4 regions of the Yersinia entomophaga genome follow, and region 4 is predicted to be linked to each of the others. Evidence: predicted binding sites of a transcription regulator. Region 4 holds the regulator's gene; each other region holds the start of a gene.

Region 1 (3,158 bases), 400 kb from region 4:
AAACCAGTATCGAAATGACCGCGAACCCCGCCTAACGCGGCAATAGAATCCGAGGTATAAGGCACGTACAGGCGGCTAATAGTCGCGTTGCCGTTGTTATCCGTCAGTGTAGGTGAGCCATACTGGCCGGTTTCTTCGTTACGACTGGCACCAACAGAACCATAGACGGTCCAGTTATGACTTAGGTCATATTCACTGCGCAGCATACCAAAGGTGGTCGCCATGTCGGTATAAACCCACTGCTGACCATAATTCAAAGTCGCCGCCGGCGGTTCAGGAATAACGGTCGCGGCGCCTACCGCAACATCGGTACGCATGCCGTGTACGGTTTGTTTCTGATAACCCACATCGATGGAAGTACGGGCGCGATCGCCACGATAATCCAAGCCGGTAGAAAGTGCGGTGGTACGCTCTTTCTGGTCATGGATTGCCGTCTCCCCTTCGCGATGCAGCATATTCACACGCACGCCAAACTGATCATTGTCACCAAAGCGACGCCCCACATCCAGCGCCCCGCCCACTTTGGATGAGGAAGTATAATCCAGACTAACGCGAGTCAATGGCGTATCACCGGCGCGTTTAGGTTCAAGGTTAATCATCCCGCCAACGCCGCTACCGCTCGGCGAAATACCGTTCACAAAAACGTTTGGGCCTTTGAATACTTCAACGCGTTCGATCATGCTGGTGTCAACAACCTGACGCGGCAATACGCCGAACAGGCCGCCGAATGAAATATCATCACCATCCAGATTAAAACCACGAATCCGATAGTTTTGTGAGGCATTACCGAAACCGCGTACATTTTGTACCGAGGCATCATTTTTCACGACCTCAGCTATTGTATGTGCCTGTTGATCTTCCACCAGCTTAGAGGTGTAACCGATAACGTTAAATGGAACGTTACGAGCATCCTGCTGGCCGAGGAAACCAATGCGGCCACCGTTCGCCACCTGACCGTCCAGATAGGTCGGAATCAGATCGTTACCGCCCGCGCGGAAAGTTTCCTGCGTGCCAACGACGGTAATAGTATCGCCACCTTTTGCCGCAGCTGGCTTAGCGGCGTCTTTGGTTGCTACCGCTGTTTCATCGGCTGCCATTAGCGGCGCAGATAGCGTGCCCAAGGCTGCGCCGATCATGACAAACAAAAGGCGCGGCGCTAAACGATTTTTACCGCCCCGGATTATTGCTGTGCTTTTCATTATTTGGTGTTCCCTGAAAGTTTGCGATGTTATCGCTAATGCGAATATTTAAAGGTTGATGCCTAAATGTTAATAACTAAATGCGAATGCTTATTATAAGAATTCACGAATTATGCCGCCGACGTGACACTTTGCAAGCGTTTATGTTCATTAATTTGAATGCTTTTACGAGATTTGTTTACGTAACAGATAGATAAAGCGCGGAGCACCCGAAAAAATTGCCCGTAATCCAGCTTGTCTGCCACCGCTCACGCTATTGCGTCCAGCGCCAAAATCGTTCGAACGAAGGCATTCCCACGCAATGCAATAATGTGGTTGAGATTCAGATGTCGTGGCGTTGAACCATAGGAAAATGTGCCAAACGACAGCAATGCGACCCCTTGCAACCACCGGAAGCGGGAAATCTCACTCTGGATATAAAAACGATTCTCATTATGATTCTTATCCCCTATTATGCTTGCCTGAACTCGTCAGCCGATGCCCCAAAGCCTGATTTGAATAAGGTTTTTAAATAGGATTATTATGGCGCTAACCGCAGAAAATCTCAGCCTCGCCCGACAGGAAGCCATTGAACAGTACTTTCCGTCTGCAGCCTCGAGACAACGCGAGACTTTTTCTGCCGGTGCTTTATATACGCCTGAACGCGCACTCACCTTGATCTCGCCCCTGCTGAATCTTCATTCGAATGAAGATCGCGCAGCTTTGGTATCAAAATGGTCGCAATGGTACTTTGCCCGCCTGTTGGGGCCGTGGATGCGGATTAATTTGCAGTTCAACTGGCAGTTGCCCATTTTACCGGAGCATATCGGCCTGACGCTCAATGAAGCCGGCGTGGTTGAAAGCTTTATTCTTTCCCATTCGGGTCATCAAGTAACCCAACAAGACCCTGAACGTCGTTTTCAGCAGTTGGTGCAAGATCATCTGACACCGGTTTGCGGTACTCTGAGCCAACTGGCGGGTATGGGCGAAAGCCTGTTTTGGAATAACGCGGGGATTCGTCTGTATCAGGGAATAAAAATGGCGCAGGAACAGCAGGCAAATACGCAAATTGCCGAGCATTTTCTCGCTTTACGTACCCTGTCCGACGGCAGCAAAAACAAGCTGTTTCAGCCTGTTCGTCAGGTCACGGAGAAAAGTGGCAATATAAGAATTGAGCGCCGACTTTGCTGTTTACGCTATCGTTTGAATGGATTGGAAATTTGCTCTACCTGCCCATTACAGCGCGTCAATAATTTAGATAAGAAATTGAACAGACGCTGATTCGTTTCGCGCACCGTTCACCACAATATAAATGTAACCACTCAACGCAATCACATCACTAAGATTAATCGCCTCTGCATATGGCGCTATTAACGATTCGAGTTTATAGCCCACAAACGCAGTTAGAATGCGTTTTATCTTAAAAAACATCCCTTAAGCCAAATTTCCTGTTTTTTACTTACGATAATATCAATCTAACCCAACAAACCGAATCCACGGTTCAGGCGTTGCGTCAGGCAGATATTGCCTGCTACTCGGCTAAACACGGTGGTCGTAACCGATGGGTGATTGGTCTTTAACTTCTCAGAGCACTGGCACTGTTCCTCTCTTCCCTTCCTTTCTCTTTTCTTCCTTTCTCTTTTCTTCCCTTCTTTTCTCTTCTTTTCTCTTCATTATTATCCTGCTTGCCGTAATGATTCGTACAAATAACCGCCACCTACCTTAACGCATCCTGCTTAATTCTCAGCAATTCGATCTCGGTCATAATAAAAAGCCGCCCATCATGATATACAGCATATTATCCCGCACTAAATAAATGGATTTCTATGCCTTACTTTACCGTGAGTGTTAAATTGCATAATGCCGAAGAAAGCGATTACCAGACGCTTAATGAAAAAATGGACGAAGCCGGTTTTACCCGATTAATAGGTCGGGACAAAGTTTATAAATTACCGGACGGCGAATATAATTACGGCAGCG
Region 2 (3,158 bases), 1.9 Mb from region 4:
GAGGCGCAGAAGCCGAGACGCTAGCCTTTGAACCGGCAACCATTGAACAGGCTAAGATTGTGTTTGACGTGGTGGCTCTGCCAGCAGAAACACCATTGATTCGCTACGCTCGAGAGCAGGGCAAGCAGGTGATTACCGGCGCAGAAGTGATTGCGATTCAGGCCGTTGAGCAGTTTGTTCTCTACACCGGAGTGCGTCCAACCGATGAACAGGTAGAACGTGCCGCTGCTCACGCACGCGGTTAATATGGATTTCTGACCAGAACGTTTACCTGATTTCAGACATAAAAAAGCGCAGTATCAAACCGCGCTTTTTATTTGCAACCTGTCGCTTTCGCCTACTGGGCGTTAGCCGCTTCCATTCCGACCAATCCCACTTTGAGATAACCGGCTTTCCGCAGCGAATCCATCACGCTCATCAATGTTTCGTAATCCACACTCTTATCCGCCTGGAAGAAGATTGTGGTTTCCTTATTGGACTGCGTTCGCTTATCCAGCGCCACGGCCAGCGTTTCGCGGTCAACCTGCTGCTCGCCCACGAACAGTTGGTTATCGGCTTTCACCGACAGGAACACCGGTTTCTCAGGACGCGGTTGCGGCGCGGCGGAGGACGCAGGCAGATCCACTTTGATGTCTACGGTAGCCAAAGGCGCTGCCACCATAAAGATAATCAATAGCACCAGCATGACATCAATGAAAGGCGTTACGTTGATATCGTGTAATTCGCCGCTTTCATCAGGATTTTCATTCATGTGCATTGCCATAAATCACCCCGCACGCAGTTGTTGAGCATGGCTTGATGATTTATTTTCTGCGGTGCTGCTAGCCAGATCCAGATCGCGGCTCAATAACAGCAAGGCTTGCGCGGCAACATCACCCACGTGAGCGCGGTAAGTTCCGATCAGGCGAGCAAAGATGTTATAGATAACTACCGCAGGAATCGCCGCCACCAGACCTAATGCCGTTGCCAGCAAGGCTTCGGCAATACCTGGAGCCACCACCGCCAAATTGGTGGTTTGCGAATGAGCGATGCCAATAAAGCTGTTCATGATGCCCCAAACGGTGCCGAACAAACCGACGAACGGAGAGATAGCCCCGATAGTCGCCAGGAAGCCGGTTCCTTTGCCCATCTGACGGCTCACGGCAGCCACACGACGCTCCAGGCGGAAAGAGGCGCGCTCTTTGATACCGCCATTATCAGTGGATTCTGCCGATAGCTGACGCTCGTTTTCCGCTTCGCGCAGCAACATGCCACTGATGCTTTCCGGCGCAAAATCTTCGGCCTGCGCCAAAGCGTCGCTCAGATTAGTCGCCGAGCCGAGCACAATGTGCTCATGACGCAGGCGACGACGGGCGCGGTACAATTCCATACCTTTAGAGAATAAAATAGTCCAGGTAACAACCGACGCCAGCACCAGACCAATCATCACGGCTTTCACCACTACGTCTGCATGCTGGTACATACCCCAAACGGACAAATCCATCGCCAGACCTTGTGGAGCAGCAGGCGCCGCCGGAGTCACAGATTGTAGCGCAGGAGCAGGAGCGGCATCCGGCGTTGCGACAGAGGTTAACTCCGGCTGCGGCAGCGGAGTTGAAACCGCGGCGGTGTGCTGCGTTGACGCGGGCGCCACGCCAGCGGCAACTGCACTGCTATTACCTGGGGCTGCTAATGCCGGGCCAGATAAACCTGCGATTAACAAGAGCGCCATAACGCCGCGCCCTAACTTCACTCCCCGACCCTGGTTTGCGGCGAATGATTTATGTTCCATAACTTTGCCAGCTGTTTTCACGCTGCGCCTCCACCCAATATGCATATCAATTTAAGGACGAAATCAGTGGCGGATCATATCAAACAAATGACGGATTGATAGTAATTATCATTATTATTTGAGCCAATTTTTCTATCTAAAAGATAATTAAGGCAAACTCGCCGCCCAGACCGCTGTTTTTCATCGCCAGCCTGCTTCAAACGCTGATAACACTTGGGCTAAACAAGTAACAACCATAGGGTTTTATTCACATAAAACTCACTCGCCGTCGATTTTCTTTACCAATAAACCATTACTTTCTGTGCGTTTTGCAGCATTTTTTTGTGCGTAAACCGCCTTAAACAGCGGCTCCCCCTCTTTAAACGCCATCCGGCTAAAAGCGCACTACATCAAATGTTCATCATGCTAATTTAAATAAATAACCAATCAGATAATGGCTGGCAATCAATCCAGACCGACACTAACCAAGCAAGGTGAGCGCCCGTATGTCTTCAAAAAAATTAGAAACCACGTTGATCAGCGCAGGGCGCAGTAAAAAATTCACCCTGGGATCGGTTAATCCTGTGATTCAACGCGCATCGTCGTTGGTTTTTGACAGTGTAAAAGCCAAAAAGCACGCCACAATTAACCGTGGTAAAGGCGAACTATTTTACGGTCGCCGCGGCACATTGACTCACTTCGCCTTGCAGGAAGCCATGACAGAACTGGAAGGTGGCGCGGGCTGTGTGTTATACCCTTGCGGCGCAGCGGCGATCAGCAATGCCATTCTGGCCTTCGTATCCGCGGGCGATCATGTATTGATGACCGGATCGGCCTACGAACCAGCGCAGAGTTTTTGCGATAAAATCCTGTCGCGGATGCAGGTCAGTACCAGCTATTTCGATCCACTGATCGGCAGCGCCGTGGGTAAGTTGGTTCAGCCTAATACCAAAGTGGTGTTTTTAGAGTCGCCCGGCTCTATCACTATGGAAATACAGGATATTCCCGCGATGGTGCGCGCCATTCGCGCCGTTTCACCAAAAGTGATTATCATGATGGATAACACCTGGGCGGCGGGCGTGTTATTCAAACCTCTTGATTTTGATATCGATATTTCCATTCAGTCCGGCACCAAATATCTGATCGGCCATTCTGACGCCATGCTGGGCATCGCCGTAGCCAACGCGCGCTGCTGGGAACAACTGCGGGAAGACTCATATCTCATGGGGCAAATGGTGGATGCCGACAGTGCCTATCTGGCTAGCCGCGGCCTGCGGACGTTAAGTGTGCGCCTGAAACAGCACGAAGCTAACGGTATAGACGTTGCCAACTGGCTGGCGCAGCGCCCTGAAGTGGCTCACGTTTATCATCCGGCGCTGCCAGACTGTCAAGGCCATGAATTTTATAA
Region 3 (3,158 bases), 1.1 Mb from region 4:
AGTTTTGCACCGTGGAATATTTCACTTCGGCATTTTTGTGCAGAATCACTTCCACCACCGCCGCATGCAACTGATAGGTATCACGCACCGGCGCAGAACAGCCTTCGATATAGCTTACGTAGCTGTCTTCATCGGCAATCAGAATGGTGCGTTCGAACTGGCCGGTTTTCGCCGCGTTAATCCGGAAGTAGGTAGAAAGCTCCATCGGGCAACGCACGCCTTTCGGCACGTATACGAAGGTGCCGTCCGAAGCCACGGCGGCGTTCAATGCGGCAAAGAAGTTATCTTTGGCGGGCACTACACTGCCGAGGTATTTGCGAACCAGATCCGGGAATTCCTGAATTGCTTCACCAAAAGAGCAGAAAATAATCCCGTGGCCAGCCAGTTTTTCACGATAAGTGGTGGCGACCGAAACCGAATCAAAAATCGCATCTACCGCCACTTCCGCCCCTTCACGAACCGGAACCCCTAACTGGGCAAAGGCGTTTTCCACTTCTGCGGTGAGATAATCATTGGCGGCGGTGCCGAGATCTTCGCCGTCGGTCGGCTGCTGCACTGCGCCGGGTTGGGAACCGCAGTTGTCATCGCAGCTACCGCAAGATGGTGCCGAGTAATAGCTGTAATCCTGATAATCCAGGCTTTGATAGTGGGCTTTCAGCCAATGCGGTTCTTCCATCTCCAGCCAGCTTCGATAAGCACCGAGACGGAATTCCAGCATCCACTCAGGTTCGTTACGTTTGGCCGAAATCGCTCGCACCACATCTTCGTTGATGCCTTTGGCCAACTCATCGGTGGCTAAATGGGTAAAGAAGCCTTCTTTGTAACGACCATCACTGACCCAAGCCTGCACATCATCTGGAACTTCTACATTGCTTCGTGTCATTTCGTTTACATCACTCAAACGCCAAAACTCTCGCCACAACCGCAGGCATGCTGAGCTTTAGGATTATTAAATTTAAAGATCTGATTCAGCCCTTCGCGGACATAATCTACTTCCGTGCCATCAATAAAAGGCATCGCTTTTAACGGTACAAAAATTTTGGCTTCGCCATGCTCGAAAACCAGATCGTCATTGGCAGGGTTTTTTGCCATGTCCATCACGTAGGCAAACCCGGCGCAGCCGGATTGTTTAACGCCCAGATGCAGCCCTTTCACTTCGGGATCTTGCTGCATTAAGCGGGCAATCTGCGCGGCGGCACTGTCAGTAATGGTGACGCCCTGCCAATCATTGTCGTCGAGTGAAAATGTACCAACTGTATCCTGTTGCATATGACCTACCTTATCTATCTCAACAACCTTATTAGTTGTTATTATGCTGGTTGAACCTCACTCGGCGTCAACACAGATTGTTCACAATGGTAGTGATAATAATTATCACTTCAACCGTTTGTTTTGCAGGGATATTAAGAAAAGTGCCTTTTTAACCCCGGGTGAGGCGGCAACCTATAAGGAACGCTGCGATGGCCAGAAAAAACGGAAGAGAGTCGCACAATATTATCATTATGAAATCACACAATATATTTCATAATAATAACTGAAAACCCTGCATTATTAGAGGCCAATTTCCCTTTACTTCTAATAATTTTAAACATTCATAGGAAATACCTATTTCTACGCTAACTTTAGCCGAAAATCCCCCTCGGAGGAAACCTCTACGGCAAAAAGTGACCGATTTGATCGTGAAAAAATAAGCCGTTCGCGGGTAAGGGATTGAATGAAAGGAAACTGTGTCTGACAAGGATTAAGAAATATTCAGAACCGGCGCTGTCCGGTTCTGAAAATACCGCTTCAGATTAGGCAAAATGAAGACAGACGCTAGCTGCCTAAAATTGCCGTAGTGAGACGTGATGTACAGCAAAGCCGATCCTGCTGATCGAAAATCTCGATCTGCCAAACCTGATGAGTACGGCCAGCGTGAACCGCCCGACACACGCCGCGAACCACCCCTTCCCGCACCGCTCTCAGGTGGTTGGCATTAATTTCCAACCCTACCACCTGTTGATCACATTCGGTGGATAGATAACCCGCCATTGAGCCCAGCGATTCCGCCAACACCACAGACGCCCCGCCGTGCAGTAGGCCAAAAGGCTGGCGCGTGCGGTGATCCACCGGCATTGTCCCTTCGATTTCATTGTCCCCGATGCGGGTAATTTCGATGCCCAAATGGGACACCATGCAACCTTCACCCACTTGATTCAAGTCTGCCAGCGTAGCTGCTCGTTTCCAAAGCATTAAACTATCTCCAATAGAGCCTGTAACGGATGCCTGAGGCTATTTCCTTCCATTCGTTTTACCTGGCTACGGCATGAATAACCCGTTGCCAGACAGCGTTTTTCCGGCAATTTCTGCAATGCCTGCTGCCATGATAGTTCATAAATTCCGATCGAGTTATGGAGATTCTTCGATTCGTGACCGTAGGTGCCCGCCATACCGCAACAGCCAACGCTGACGTTTTCCAGCCGCGCGCCGTAGCGTGAAAATATCCCCGCCCACTGCTGCCCGCTGGCCGGTAGCGCGGTGCTTTCAGTACAGTGGCCAAACAAATACCAAGGTTCATCGTTCAATGGCTGCGCTGGGCTATCCGGCAATGTCGTCTGTAACCATTCATGTACCAGTTGCACCTTAAAGTGACCGCGACGCTCTCCAAGCATTTCCTGATATTCATCGCGATAGCACAGTACCAAGGCCGGATCGACGCCCACCAGCGGCATGCCTAATAAGGAAATTCGATTAAGGAACTCGGCGGTTTTAGTCGCAGTTTTAGCGAATCGCTGTAAAAAACCTTTGATATGTTGGGCTTTACCATTAGGCGAAAACGGCAGCAAGACCGGATTAAAACCGAGTTTTTCTACCAATCGAACAAAATCAGCCACCACCTGTGCATCGTAATAACTGGTAAAAGGATCCTGTACAATTAGCACATGATGGCTACGTTCTTCATCACTCAGTTTTTCCAACTGTTCCATCGTCATCGTGCTGGCATAGTGGCCGGAAAGCGCCTGTTTCAGGGTCGGCGTCGAGAGCAGCGGTAAATCCACCATCCCAATACTCCGGCGACTCAGTTCGCTCACCCACGGCTGTTTCAGGAAGAAATTGAACAGGTTGGGCGCCTTGGCCATCAGCGGCGTATAGCTTTCCACGCCAGCGACCACGTAATC
Region 4 (3,158 bases):
ATTCAGTTTTGCGCCAAATAACATGCCGCAGAACGCTGAAACTTCCGTTGACCGCGATGGTAACCATTTCAGCGCCAAGAGTGATAAGCCTTGGCCGGGTGTTCACGGTATTTCAGGTCAGTCGTGGAATGAAACTGTACGTACGGACGATCAAATGGAATACATGATGTTCCCACGAGCGCTGCCGTTGGCAGAACGTGCTTGGCATCGCGCACCTTGGGAGCAGGATTATAAAGCGGGCCGCGAGTACAAAGGTGGAGAAACCCATCATGTGGATACTCAGGCGTTAAGTGCCGATTGGCAGCGTTTTGCCAATATTATGGGTCAGCGCGAGTTGGCAAAACTGGATAAGGCCGGTATCTCGTATCGCCTGCCAGTGCCGGGAGCGCGTGTTCAGGGCGGCTTATTGGAGGCTAACGTTAGCCTGCCGGGGCTGACCATAGAATACTCCGTTGACGGTGGTCAGCAATGGCAGAAATACGATATCAAAAACCAGCCGAAGGTCAGTGGCGAAGTGATGATTCGTTCTGCCAGTCCGGACGGTAAGCGCAACAGTCGTGCTGAAGTCGTTAGCGCAACTTTGTAATTATCCGTCTAGTTGTAGTATCGGCCCTGAGCAATTGGGGCCAAATTAACCTGTTGTTAAACTGAGTGTTATTAAGCTGTGTCTAGTTATCTCCTGTTTAAGTTGAGTTGATGGTAATTTCCCCGGTGCCCCCGGGGTTTTTTTTTGCCTGTTATTTAGTGTAATTATTTGCGAACGTTTTTAGTCGCTGAGCCTTATTTTAGATAAAGATGACTTAGGCCCAAAATAATTGAAATTTAATCTGTTTATTTGAACGCTAAATAACAATAGGCGGAGAAGGAAAATAGATTTATGAGGAGTAAAAAAAAGACCACGCATTTTCCAAGTGTATTTTACGACTTAGAGAAGGGTGGTCTGATACTCGGATCTGATGAATCAGATCTTATTTTTTGTCGTGCAAAGTCTCATCTTCACGGCAATCGCCGCCTTCACAGTGACCGTATAAATACAGGCTGTGATTCGTCAGCTTGATACCGTGCTGAGTTGCGATTTCACGTTGGCGGACTTCAATGGATTCATCGCTGAACTCGATCACTTTGCCACAATCCAGGCAAATCAGGTGATCGTGATGATGCTGTTGGGTCAGTTCAAAGACAGACTTGCCACCTTCGAAATTATGGCGGGTGACAATACCGGCGTCGTCAAACTGGTTAAGTACGCGGTAAACCGTGGCCAGACCAATCTCTTCACCCATATCGATCAGCTTTTTATAAAGATCTTCCGCACTGACGTGATGGCAATCTGGCTTTTGCAGCACTTCCAAAATCTTCAGGCGCGGAAGCGTTACCTTAAGGCCAGCGTTCTTTAATGCTCTGTTGTTGTCAGTCATGCGGATTCAGTCCTGTTACTTTGTTATTCAAATTGAGGCTGTTCAGCCTATGACATCGGTAGGCACAAAAATATAATTGCGTCTCATTATAGAACCGGTAGCTCAAAATGAAAACCGTAGGTTATTAACAAAGATATAATTGCACACTTTGCAAGATTAATCATGCAGCGTATTGATGAACGGGGAGAACAGATAGCCCTAGTGTACAGTGATGGCGACGGAACTTACAAATTTAAAACTGTTTAGTTTCGTTAACGCCTTATTATCATCTATTTTTGTGGGGTTTTTGCCGCACATTTACGCACCAGAATGGAGAACCATGCCCTGATCGCAAACCAGGCAATTCAGGGCATGTTAGGCAGATTAACCCACGATATCTGACAGACTCAGTTCTTCGCTGATTTGTTTTACCCAAGCTTCAACGCGTTCGTTGGTCAGCTCTGGTTGACGGTCTTCATCGATAGCCAAGCCGATAAAGTGATCGTCATCCGCCAGACCTTTTGACGCTTCGAAATGGTAGCCTGCGGTTGGCCAATGACCGACAATGGCTGCGCCACGCGGTTCGATGATGTCACGTACTGTGCCCATGGCATCACAGAAATATTCCGCATAGTCTTCCTGATCGCCACAGCCAAACAGGGCAACCAGCTTGCCATTGAAATCGATCTCTTCCAGCGTTGGGAAGAAATCATCCCAATCACACTGTGCTTCGCCGTAGTACCAGGTTGGGATCCCGATCAGCAAAATATCGAATTGCTCTAAATCTTCTTTGCTGCTTTTGGCAATGTCGTGAACCTCTGCAACGTCTTTGCCCAGTAGCTTTTGGATCATCTTGGCAATGTTTTCGGTATTGCCTGTGTCGCTGCCAAAGAAAATGCCTACAGTTGCCATATGAAATTTATACCTTTGAATTCAATTAGTTACGTTAGTTGTGGAGCCTGCTGCTCCACAATATAACACATTTTTCATCGTGCTTGTGGAAAGCGCCTTTTTGCTGAGGCTGACTCATCTGATTTTATTAACAGGCTGATTGCTAAGCCATTGTTTCAAAAAAGAGTCATCAGGGACTACGCAGGTGACTAAATCCTTAATAGAAATAAGGAATTAAGTCCTCAGACTGACTATTTCCAATAGGCCGTCATCATGCCAGAAAACATCTCTCTGCTTATATCAAGTTTATGCGATATAAAATTTTCATCTACCGCTCAACCTTGGCAGACGATTGCCGATAACCGAATTGAAACCCGCGGGTTTCGATTGCGGTGCCAAGGAGGGCCTTGTCAAATCGATTTTTGATGAGGAAGGAGAAGTCGTTGGCTGTATGGAACGTCCTAAATCGCTTTTCGGTCATCAAACTCCACCAGAATTTTGTGGCAACAATCCGACAATAAATAGAAAAGGAACGAACATGCAGTTTTTGAAAAATATCACCATCAGGGCAGCGTTACTTTGGGTTCTCGGGGCATTTAGCTTGCTCTGGGGCGGAGTTTCAGCTTACACATTATTATCACTCAATGAGTTAACTCAAGCCTCAAACGCGAATAGCGTTTTGGTCGATAACATCAGCTTGGTCAATCAGGGAACCGATCAGTATTTCCGTATGGTGACCCGATTGAGTCGTTCAGTGGATTATCGTCTGGCAGGGAATAGCGCAGATGCCGATCGTGAGCTGAAATCCTCCAATCTGGCCTTGGATAGCCTGAAAAAGAACTTGGCACAGTTTAAATCTATCGATCATGCGCA

The links. Region 4 encodes Fur, which represses iron uptake genes when iron is present. Its sites were predicted from a motif close to ATAATAATGAGAACNACTATCAA; they were not measured.
Positions count from the first base shown of each region.
Region 1: the regulator Fur is predicted to act here: its motif matches at 1,616-1,638, upstream of fhuF (siderophore-iron reductase FhuF).
Region 2: the regulator Fur is predicted to act here: its motif matches at 1,867-1,889, upstream of exbB (tonB-system energizer ExbB).
Region 3: the regulator Fur is predicted to act here: its motif matches at 1,356-1,378, upstream of sufA (Fe-S cluster assembly scaffold SufA).

Region 1 covers NZ_CP010029.1:4,139,532-4,142,689, reverse strand. Annotated here, with positions in the region: gene PL78_RS18590 (TonB-dependent receptor) at 1-1,199, opposite strand, end outside; gene fhuF (siderophore-iron reductase FhuF) at 1,722-2,459, shown strand; gene PL78_RS18580 (hypothetical protein) at 3,005-3,158, shown strand, end outside.
Region 2 covers NZ_CP010029.1:2,151,017-2,154,174, forward strand. Annotated here, with positions in the region: gene PL78_RS09805 (shikimate 5-dehydrogenase) at 1-245, shown strand, start outside; gene exbD (TonB system transport protein ExbD) at 338-763, opposite strand; gene exbB (tonB-system energizer ExbB) at 767-1,792, opposite strand; gene metC (cystathionine beta-lyase) at 2,257-3,158, shown strand, end outside.
Region 3 covers NZ_CP010029.1:1,342,564-1,345,721, forward strand. Annotated here, with positions in the region: gene sufB (Fe-S cluster assembly protein SufB) at 1-883, opposite strand, end outside; gene sufA (Fe-S cluster assembly scaffold SufA) at 898-1,269, opposite strand; gene PL78_RS06030 (hotdog fold thioesterase) at 1,816-2,232, opposite strand; gene ydiJ (D-2-hydroxyglutarate dehydrogenase YdiJ) at 2,232-3,158, opposite strand, start outside.
Region 4 covers NZ_CP010029.1:261,879-265,036, forward strand. Annotated here, with positions in the region: gene PL78_RS01305 (beta-N-acetylhexosaminidase) at 1-586, shown strand, start outside; gene fur (ferric iron uptake transcriptional regulator) at 969-1,415, opposite strand; gene fldA (flavodoxin FldA) at 1,779-2,306, opposite strand; gene PL78_RS01320 (methyl-accepting chemotaxis protein) at 2,824-3,158, shown strand, end outside.